3 regions of the Streptomyces albiaxialis genome follow, and region 3 is predicted to be linked to each of the others. Evidence: riboswitches for the same ligand, from Rfam matches in the RefSeq annotation. Region 3 holds a riboswitch; each other region holds the start of a gene.

Region 1 (3,248 bases), on a different contig from region 3:
GGCCGGGCGGAGGGGCGGCGTTGGCGGGCGCTGGCCGAGGCCGTGCAGCGGCGCCCGCTGCCCGCGCTGGCCGCGGCGGTCGTCGCGCTGCTCGCGCTCTCCGCGCCCGCGCTGGACATGCGGCTCGGCTTCGCCGACGCGGGCAACGATCCGCGCGGCTCGACCAGCCGCGAGGCGTACGACCTGCTCGCGGAGGGCTTCGGGCCCGGGTTCAACGGGCCGCTCGTGGTGGTGAGCCGGGGCGGCGCGGAGGCCGCCGGGGAGCTGCGGGCCGCGCTCGCCCGTACGGACGGGATCGCCGCCGCCTCGCCGGTGCTGCCCTCGGAGGACGGCGCCGTCTCGACGGTGCTCGCGTTCCCGGAGACGGCCCCGCAGGACGAGGCGACCGCCGACCTCGTGCACCGGCTGCGGGACGACGTGCTGCCGCCGGTGACGGCGAGGACGGGCGAGAAGGCTCTGGTCGGCGGGTCCACGGCCGCCGCGCTGGACTTCGCGGACTCGGTCTCGGACCGTATGCCGCTGTTCGTGGCGCTGGTGGTGGGGCTGTCCGCGCTGCTCCTGCTGGTGGTCTTCCGCTCGGTGCTGATCCCGCTGAAGGCGGCGCTGCTGAACCTGCTGTCGATCTCGGCGGCGCTGGGCGCGGTGACGCTGGTCTTCCAGGAGGGCTGGTTCGGCGCGGAGCCCGGGCCCGTCGAGGCGTTCATCCCGGTGATGATCTTCGCGATCGTCTTCGGGCTGTCGATGGACTACGAGGTCTTCCTCGTCTCCCGCATCCACGAGGAGTGGGAGCGTACGCGCGACCACCGGCTCGCGGTCCGCGAGGGGCTGGCGGCGACGGGGAAGGTGATCACGGCTGCGGCGGCGATCATGATCGTGGTGTTCGCGGCGTTCGTGCTGAGCCCGGACCGGATGCTCCAGCAGTTCGGGCTGGGGCTGGCCGTCGCGATCCTGCTGGACGCGGTGGTGATCCGGTGTCTGATCGTGCCCGCGGTGATGCGGCTGCTGGGCGCGCGCGCCTGGTGGCTCCCGGCGGGCCTCGCCCGCCGCCTGCCGGAGGTCGCGCTGGAGCGCCGGGAGGAGCGCGAACGCGCCTGACGGGGCTCCACCGCTGGTCGCGGGGTATGGAAGACTGCCTGTGTTCATTCGAGGCGGCAGAGGCCAGGAAGCCGGTGCGAACCCGGCACGGTCCCGCCACTGTGACCGGCGGCGCTCCCCCAGGGGCGTCCGCCGGGAGTCAGATACTGGTCTGCCGCCAACCTCACCAGGTCAGGGGACGCGGATCCCCTTGAGGAGGCAGGCATCGTCATGTCCCGTGCCCTGCGCACCCGTGCGCTTCTCGCTTCGCTGCTGCTCATACCGGCATCCGCCCTCGCGGGGTGCGCGTCGTCCGCCGACGACAAGGACGGCGGCAGCGGCAAGGCGCCGGAGGGCTTCCCGTACACGGTCACGAACTGCGGCGTGAAGACGACGTTCGAGAAGCCGCCCGAGCGGGCCGTGACGATGAACCAGAACACGACGGAGATCATGCTCGCCCTCGGTCTCCAGGACCGGATGGCGGGCACCGCCTTCCTCGACGACAAGATCGTGCCGGAGTACCGGAAGGCGTACGACAAGGTCAAGGTGCTGGCCAAGGAGTACCCGTCCAAGGAGACCCTCCTCGGCGCGAACCCCGACTTCGTCTACGGCGCGTACCCCTCGGCGTTCGAGAAGGGCGAGGGCCGCGAGCGCCCCGCCCTCCAGGACAGCGGGGTGAACACCCGGCTGGCCACCGAGAGCTGTGCGAAGGGCCGGGTCGGGGTGCCGCAGCTCCAGAAGGAGATCCGGGAGGTCGCCCGCACCTTCGGCGTCCCGGAGCGGGCCGAGAAGCTGATCGAGAAGCAGGACCGGCAGCTCGCGGCCACCGCCGAGCGGCTCAAGGGCGCGGAGAAGACACGGGTGTTCGTGTACGACAGCGGTGACAACGCGGCGTTCACGGCGGGCGGCAAGGGCATCGGCAACGAGATCATCGAGCGCGCGGGCGCCGAGAACGTCTTCTCCTCCGTCGACAAGCCCTTCGGCGACGTCTCCTGGGAGAAGGTCGTCGAGAAGAACCCCGACACCATCGTGATCTACGACTACCGGGGTACCTCCCTCGCCAAGAAGAAGAAGCGGCTCCTGAACGACCCCGCGCTCAAGGACGTACCGGCGATCAAGCACAAGCGGTTCGCCGTGATGCCGCTCTCCTCCGTCGTGGTCGGGCCGCGCGTGCCGGACGCGGTGGACGAGCTGGCGCGCCAGCTCCACCCGGAAAGCTACGAGCAGGGCCGCGCGAAGTGAGCGCCCGGGCCGTGCCCGGTCGGCTGCGGTTCGCGCTCCTCACCACCTCGCTGGCCGCGCTGCTGGTCGCCGGGGCCCTCGCGAGCCTCGCGCTGGGCTCCGTCCGTATCCCCGTCGGCGACGTGGTGGCCGCACTGACGGGCGGCGCCGAGCCGGGCCCGTTCACGACGATCGTGCGGGACGTGCGGCTGCCGCGCGTGCTGCTCGCGGCGGTCGTCGGGGCCGGGCTCGCCGTCGTCGGCACCGTGCTCCAGGCACTCGTACGGAATCCGCTGGCCGATCCGTTCCTGCTGGGCATCTCCTCGGGCGCCTCGACGGGCGCCGTCCTCGTCGTCGTCTTCGGCGTCGGCACGCTGACGATGAACGCGGGCGCGTTCGCCGGGTCCCTGTGCGCGCTCGTCGCCGTCTACGCGATGGCGCGGCGCGGCGGCGTGCTGACGACGGGGCGGCTGGTGCTGGCCGGGGTCGCGATCCAGTACATCCTCTCCGCGCTCACCAGCCTCGTCCTCGTGACGTCCTCGAAGACCGAACACCTGCGGGAGATCCTCTTCTGGACGCTCGGCGGGCTGGGCGGCGCGCGCTGGAACAGCCTGCCGCTGCCCGCCGTCGCGATGCTGCTGGGCCTGGTCGCGCTGATGGCCCTCGCCCGTCCCCTCGACCTGCTGCTGGCGGGCGAGGAGAGCGCGACCGTGATGGGCCTGGACACCGGCCGGTTCCGCGCCGCCGTCTTCCTCCTGGCCTCGCTGGTGACGGCCGTGCTCGTCGCGGTGAGCGGCGCGATCGGCTTCGTCGGCCTGATGGTGCCGCACGCCGCGCGGATGGTCATCGGCGCCGGACACCGCGCGCTGCTCCCCGTCTCGGCCCTGGGCGGCGCCGCGTTCCTGGTGCTGGCCGACCTCGCGTCCCGTACGGTCGCCGCGCCGGAGGAGATC
Region 2 (3,248 bases), on a different contig from region 3:
CATCAGCGAGCGCGCCCTGTCGGTCGATGAGTCCCGGAGGCGGATCGAGCAGGCCAGGGACGCCTTGAGCAGCAGTTAGTCCCTGACGGGGCGCAGGCAGGAAGGACGCGGCAGTGTCCGGTTGGCAGGAATGGCGGGGGCGGTTAGGCGGAGCGCTGCGCGCCCTCAGAGGCGCGCCCGACGCGGCCGCCGATCCCCCGGACGCCGACGGAGGTGAGCCGTCGGCCGGGCTCACCGAGCGCGGCACGAACCTCCTCATCACCCTTGAGGCGGCCCGGACGGACAACCAGATCCGGCTGGCCTACGCGCGCGCCCTCGCCACCTCGCTCCGACTGCTCATCGGGGGCGGCGCCGTGGCATGCGCCACCTACGCGGGCGGCGGCTGGGCACTCGTGCTGAGCGTCTGCGGCGCCTCGCTCCTCGCCGCCTTCTGCGTGTTCATGGGACGCCGAATACGCCGCGCCGTCAGCGACGGCGCGGCCCGCGGGGACGACCGTGAGAGAGACGGCCGTGGGAGAGACGGCCGCGCATAGGCGCGAGCCCGTACCAGAGCCCCGCCCCGCCGGCGACGAGCGCGGCCACCAGCCCCCACACCACCGCCCGTGCCGTCCCCTCCGGCGCCAGGAGCGAGGCGGCGGCCCCGAGGCCGGTGGCGAGGAGTCCCACGGCGACGCTGAATCTCGCGGTGGGGGAGAGAGGAGAGCGCGGGTCCCGCCCGGCACGGCTCTCCCCCGGAGGCCGCACCGCGTCTTCCGTCCGGTCGGGCATCGCCCCCACCGCCATCCCCTCCGCCTGAGGGAGTCCAGGCGCCGTCGTCAGTCCTCCGCGACCCAAGTCGCCGTCGTGGCCAGGAAACTACTCCATTGCGCGGCCGTAAAGGCGAGTACGTCGCCCTCGGGACATGTGGAGTCCCGCACCAGGATCCGGCCGTCGGCGTTCCTGACCTCTACGCACGAGTTGGGTCCGTCGTTGCTGTAACTACTCTTGATCCATATACCCGCGGACGAGTCTTCCTCGAACACTGCGACCTCCTCCGGCCCGAAAGCCAGCGCCCCGACGTGGCCGCGCGTCTGTGGCATGCGCCCCCGTGCCTGCCTCGCGCTGCCGTCGAAGCCGGACACATCCGGTCGCATACCGTCCGCCGCAGGCAAGAAATCGCCTCCTGCCGTCGTTTGGCGCTCTCCCGTTTGTCATGTGCAGTCTTCCCAGGAGTCCGGGGCGCAATGGTGCATTACTGGTCGCACGGCCGCGGACGCGGGGAGCGTGTGGGGCTCACCACTCCGCCCCCACTGCAGGTCAACGGCAAGTTGACGCCTCTCGGCCAACGTGGTGGACTTCCGTTGCCAAACGGCGGCATGGAGAGGAAGCCGGTGCGAATCCGGCGCGGTCCCGCCACTGTCACCGGGGAGCGCTCCCCCACCCAGAGCCACGGCCGCATCGTGCGGCGGGAAGGCCGGGGAGGGCGTCGATCCGGAAGCCAGGAGACTCTCGCCGCCGGTCACGTCGAGCCAGGGCGAGGACCCTGAGTGAGGACATATGCCATGCGCGGCCCCGCCCTGAGCGATTCCGGTCTTCCGCGACCCCTGTCGCCCCCGTTCCCGGTCCCGTTCCGCCGAGGCGCCGCGGCGCGCTGAATGATGCGGATGCGGGCTTCTCACGCGTACGCCTGCGGCGCCGCCCTCGGTTACGCCGTCGATCTCCTGCTGGGCGACCCCCGGCGCGGCCACCCCGTCGCCGCCTTCGGGCGGGCCGCCGGGGCGCTGGAGCGGCGGGTGTGGCGGGACCGGAGGGACGCCGGCGCCGGGTACGCCGCACTGGCCGCGGGCACGGTCGTCGCCGGTGCGGCCCTGGCGGAACGGGCCGTGCGGAACCGCCCCCGCGCGCGGGCCGCGCTGACGGCCGCCGCCGTGTGGAGCGTCCTCGGCGGTACGAGCCTGGCGCGCGAGGCGCTGGCCGTGGGGTCGGCGCTGGAGGCCGGGGACGTCGCGCTGGCGCGCGAGCGGCTGCCCCGCCTGTGCGGGCGTGACCCGCAGGGGCTGGACGCGGAGGCACTGGCGCGCGCGGTCGTGGAGTCCGTCGCCGAGAACACCTCGGACGCCGTCGTGGGCGCCCTCGTATGGGGCGCGGTCGCGGGGCTGCCGGGCACGGCCGGGTTCCGGGCGCTCAACACGCTGGACGCGATGGTGGGCCACAGGTCGCCGCGGCACCTCCGGTTCGGATGGGCGGCGGCGCGGCTGGACGACGCCGTGGGCTGGCCGGGCGCGCGGCTGACGGCGCTGCTGGCGGCGGTGGCCGGGGGCGACGCGCGCGGGGCTGTACAGGCGTGGCGCGAGGACGCGCACCGGCACCCGAGCCCCAACGCGGGGCCGGTGGAGGCGGCGTTCGCGGGCGCGCTCGGCGTACGGCTGGGCGGCACGCTCTCCTACGGCGGACGGACCGAGCACCGTCCGGTCCTCAACACGTCCGGTCGGTCCGTGGGGACGCGGGACATCGCGCGTGCCGTACGGCTGTCGCGACGCGTGAGCGCGCTGGCGCTCGTCACCACCGTAGCGGCGAGCGCCGTACGGGAGACGGTGCGGGAGGGAGTGCGCCGTGGGCGCGAAGGGAAGCGCTAGGAGCGGCGGGAAGGGCGGCGGTCTGCTCGTCGCCGGGACGACCTCGGACGCGGGCAAGAGCGTCGTGACGGCCGGGATCTGCCGCTGGCTGGCGCGCGAGGGGATCAGCGTGGCGCCGTTCAAGGCGCAGAACATGTCGCTGAACTCGTTCGTGACCCGGGACGGCGCCGAGATCGGCCGGGCCCAGGCCATGCAGGCGGCCGCGGCCCGGGTGGAGCCCAGCGCGCTGATGAACCCCGTGCTGCTCAAGCCCGGCAGCGACCGCACCAGTCAGGTCGTGCTCATGGGGCGGGCCGTGGGCGAGATGTCGGCCCGGGGCTACTTCGGGAACCACCACGACGGCACGTACGGGCGGCGCGAGGAGCTGCTGGAGCCCGTCGTCGCCTGCCTGGAGGAGCTGCGGCGCACGCACGACGCGGTCGTCTGCGAGGGCGCGGGCAGCCCGGCCGAGATCAACCTGCGGCGCACGGACATCGTCAACATGGGCCTGGCGCGCGCCGCGCGGCTGCCCGTACTGGTCGTCGGGGACATCGACCGGGGCGGCGTCTTCGCCTCGCTGTTCGGGACGACCGCGCTGCTGGCGGAGGAGGACCAGGCGCTGCTGGCCGGCTATCTGGTCAACAAGTTCCGCGG
Region 3 (3,248 bases):
ATCCGCAAGCCGGAGACGGCGACCCTGACGGAGGTTCCGCACACGGAATCCACGATCGTCGCCCCCGCGGGGCTGATCCCCACGAAGGAGGAGAAGGCGGAACTCGCCGCGGCGGGCCCGGCGGCCTCGGAAGAGGGCTCCCGATGAGTGCCCTGCGCAGGGCGGGGCGCTGGGTCCGCTGGTACGTCCGCGAGTTCACGGACGAGAGCGCGTACGAGCGGTACGTGGCGCACGTCCGGCAGCACGAGGGGCCGTCGGCGCCTGTGCCGAGCCGGCGCGAGTTCGAGCGCACTCGCGCCGACGCCCGCGAGGGCGACCCCCGCGAGGGCTTCCGCTGCTGCTGAAGCCACTTCGCCGGGTGCCCGGCACTGAGGGCTGAGCACGGGCTGCCCCGTGCCGTGCATTGCAGGCTGCGGCTGCGCCGTGGCTGGCCGCGCAGTTCCCCGCGCCCCTGGCGGGGCACTCCTGCTTCGCCCTCCACCCCACTGCGCTTGGGAAGTCTGCCACTGGGGGTGCCCCCTGCTCGAAGAGCTTGGGGGAGCAGGGTTGGCAAGCGCAGCCCCCTGCGCCGGGTGCCCCGCGCACAGGGCCGGGTTCGGGGTGCCCCGGGCTGTGCTTCGCGGGCTGCCGCAGCGCCGTGGCTGGGCGCGCAGTTCCTCGCGCCCCTCATGGGGCAAGCCCAGAAGTCTTGGCTCGGGGCCCGGAATTGTCGTGCTCTCTGTCAGTCAGGGGCGACATCATGGGGGGATGGACTTCTTGGTGAGGGACGCGCACGCGGACGAGTACGGGGCGGTCGGCGAGCTGACCGGCAAGGTGTATGTCGGGGACGGGCTCCTGGAGTTCGGGGAGTCGGACGGTTATCTGGAGACGTTGCGCGACGCTGCGACCCGCGCCGCACAGGCCGAACTCCTCGTGGCCACCGCCCCGAACGGCAAGGTGCTCGGCACCGTCACGTACGTAGGCGACGGCGGCCCGTACGCGGAGCTGGCCGGCGAGACCGAGGCCGAGTTCCGGATGCTCGCCGTCGACGGCGCGGCACGCGGCCGCGGAATCGGCGAGGCCCTCGTGCAGACCTGCATAGACCGCACGAGGCTGCGCGCGAAGACCGGCATCGTCATATGCAGCCAGCCCCACATGCGCGCCGCCCACCGCCTCTACGAGCGCTTCGGTTTCCGCCGCGCCCCCTCCCGCGACTGGAACCCCGTCGAGGGCTCCGACCTCACGCTCCAGGCGTTCACGCTGACCCTGCGGGACGCCCCCGCACTGTAAACCATCTCTTGACCCTCGACACAACATCTAGGGGCACCTCCACCACGCACCCCAACATGTATGCTCGACCGAGCCGTTCGCCGCAGGGGAATCCGGTGTGACTCCGGAGCTGTCCCGCAGCGGTGTGTGCCGTGCTGCCCGTACGGCGCGAGCCCGAATGCCTGCCGGGCGGCATCGACGAACGTCCGGGTCTCGTGGAGTGGACCGGGGGACGGCGCCGTGGTGAGCCATGCCCGTGAGGGCGCTGTTCGGCATGCCCGCGCGCCGGCGTCCCGCGCCCGCCCTCGGCCCTGAGCGAGGGAGAGCAGAGCAGTGACCATCGCACCATCAGCTCCGTCAGTGCCGCAGGCGACGTCAGTTCCGACGGTGACGACGACGGAGCCACCCGGACCCGCGGCGCCCGGCACGGAGGACGCCCCCGCCGCCGCGCTCCTGCGCACCCTCACCGAGCTCAGCGCCGACCTCACCGCCGTCGCGCCCGGGAAGATCGCCGCCGCGGCCCTGCGGGGGCGCCGGCGGGAGTCGTCCGAGGCCGAGCTGCGGGCGCTCGCCACCGAGGCGGCGGCCGGGCTCATCGGCGAGGAGCCCGAGCACTCCCGGCTCGCGGCCCGCCTGCTCACCCTCGCGATCCGCGAGGAGGCCGCCTCGCAGGGCGCCACCTCGTTCTCCGCCTCCGTCGCCGTCGGCCACGCGCAGGGGCTGATCGCCGACGGCACCGCCGCGTTCGTCCGTACGCACGCCGCGCGGCTCGACGCGCTCGTCGAGGAGGCCCTCGGCGACGGCGCCGACGACCGCTTCGGCTACTTCGGGCTGCGCACCGTCCACTCCCGCTATCTGCTCCGGCACCCCACGACCCGTCAGGTGATCGAGACGCCCCAGCACTTCCTGCTCCGGGTGGCCTGCGGCCTGGCCGACGGCGACAGCGGGCGTCCCGCCGACGAGGTCGTGGACGAGGTCGCCGCGCTGTACGGGCTCACCAGTTCGCTCTCCTACCTGCCCTCCTCCCCCACCCTCTTCAACTCCGGCACCCGCCACCCCCAGATGTCGTCCTGCTATCTGCTCGACTCCCCGCGCGACGAGCTGGACTCGATCTACGAGCGCTACCACCAGGTCGCCCGCCTCTCGAAGCACGCGGGCGGCATCGGGCTCTCGTACTCGCGGATCCGCGCGCGGGGCTCGCTGATCCGGGGGACGAACGGCCACTCGAACGGCATCGTGCCGTTCCTCAAGACCCTCGACGCCTCGGTCGCCGCCGTGAACCAGGGCGGGCGGCGCAAGGGCGCCGCCGCCGTCTATCTGGAGACGTGGCACGCGGACATCGAGGAGTTCCTGGAGCTGCGCGACAACACCGGCGAGGACGCCCGCCGCACCCACAATCTGAACCTGGCGCACTGGATCCCCGACGAGTTCATGCGCCGCGTCGAGGCCGACGCCGACTGGTCGCTCTTCTCGCCCGTGGACGTGCCCGAGCTGGTCGACCTGTGGGGCGAGGAGTTCGACGCCGCGTACCGGAAGGCCGAGGCCGAGGGGCGCGCGCTGAAGACCGTGCCCGCGCGGCAGCTCTACGGCGCGATGATGCGCACCCTCGCGCAGACCGGCAACGGCTGGATGACGTTCAAGGACACCTCGAACCGCACCGCCAACCAGACGGCGGAGCCGGGCCGCACGGTGCACTCCTCGAACCTGTGCACGGAGATCCTGGAGGTCACCGACGACGGCGAGACCGCCGTGTGCAACCTGGGATCGGTCAACCTCGCCGCCCACCTGGTCGAGGGCGGCGGGATGGACTGGGAGCGCCTCGACGCGACCGTCCGTACTGCCGTGACGTTCCTCGACCGCGTGGTGGACATCAACTACTACCCGACCCCGCAGGCCGAGGGCTCCAACTCCCGCTGGCGGCCTGTCGGTCTGGGCGTGATGGGCCTCCAGGACGTCTTCTTCCGGCTGGGCCTGCCCTTCGACTCGGCGGAGGCCCGCGC

The links. Region 3 has a riboswitch for cobalamin ahead of ABD343_RS12020 (ribonucleoside-diphosphate reductase subunit alpha). Riboswitches for the same ligand answer to the same signal wherever they lie in the genome.
Region 1: linked by a shared signal. The riboswitch ahead of ABD343_RS23800 (ABC transporter substrate-binding protein) and the one ahead of ABD343_RS12020 (ribonucleoside-diphosphate reductase subunit alpha) in region 3 are both predicted to bind cobalamin.
Region 2: linked by a shared signal. The riboswitch ahead of ABD343_RS20085 (cobalamin biosynthesis protein) and the one ahead of ABD343_RS12020 (ribonucleoside-diphosphate reductase subunit alpha) in region 3 are both predicted to bind cobalamin.

The regions. Positions count from the first base shown of each region.
Region 1 covers NZ_BAAAPE010000013.1:36,393-39,640, forward strand. Annotated here, with positions in the region: gene ABD343_RS23795 (MMPL family transporter) at 1-1,095, shown strand, start outside; cobalamin riboswitch at 1,110-1,264, shown strand; gene ABD343_RS23800 (ABC transporter substrate-binding protein) at 1,306-2,316, shown strand; gene ABD343_RS23805 (FecCD family ABC transporter permease) at 2,328-3,248, shown strand, end outside.
Region 2 covers NZ_BAAAPE010000010.1:55,921-59,168, forward strand. Annotated here, with positions in the region: gene ABD343_RS20070 (helix-turn-helix domain-containing protein) at 1-79, shown strand, start outside; gene ABD343_RS20075 (hypothetical protein) at 114-533, shown strand; gene ABD343_RS20080 (DUF397 domain-containing protein) at 816-1,133, opposite strand; cobalamin riboswitch at 1,362-1,487, shown strand; gene ABD343_RS20085 (cobalamin biosynthesis protein) at 1,644-2,615, shown strand; gene ABD343_RS20090 (cobyric acid synthase) at 2,593-3,248, shown strand, end outside.
Region 3 covers NZ_BAAAPE010000007.1:234,884-238,131, forward strand. Annotated here, with positions in the region: gene ABD343_RS12005 (carbon starvation CstA family protein) at 1-147, shown strand, start outside; gene ABD343_RS12010 (CstA-like transporter-associated (seleno)protein) at 144-344, shown strand; gene ABD343_RS12015 (GNAT family N-acetyltransferase) at 748-1,269, shown strand; cobalamin riboswitch at 1,318-1,452, shown strand; gene ABD343_RS12020 (ribonucleoside-diphosphate reductase subunit alpha) at 1,582-3,248, shown strand, end outside.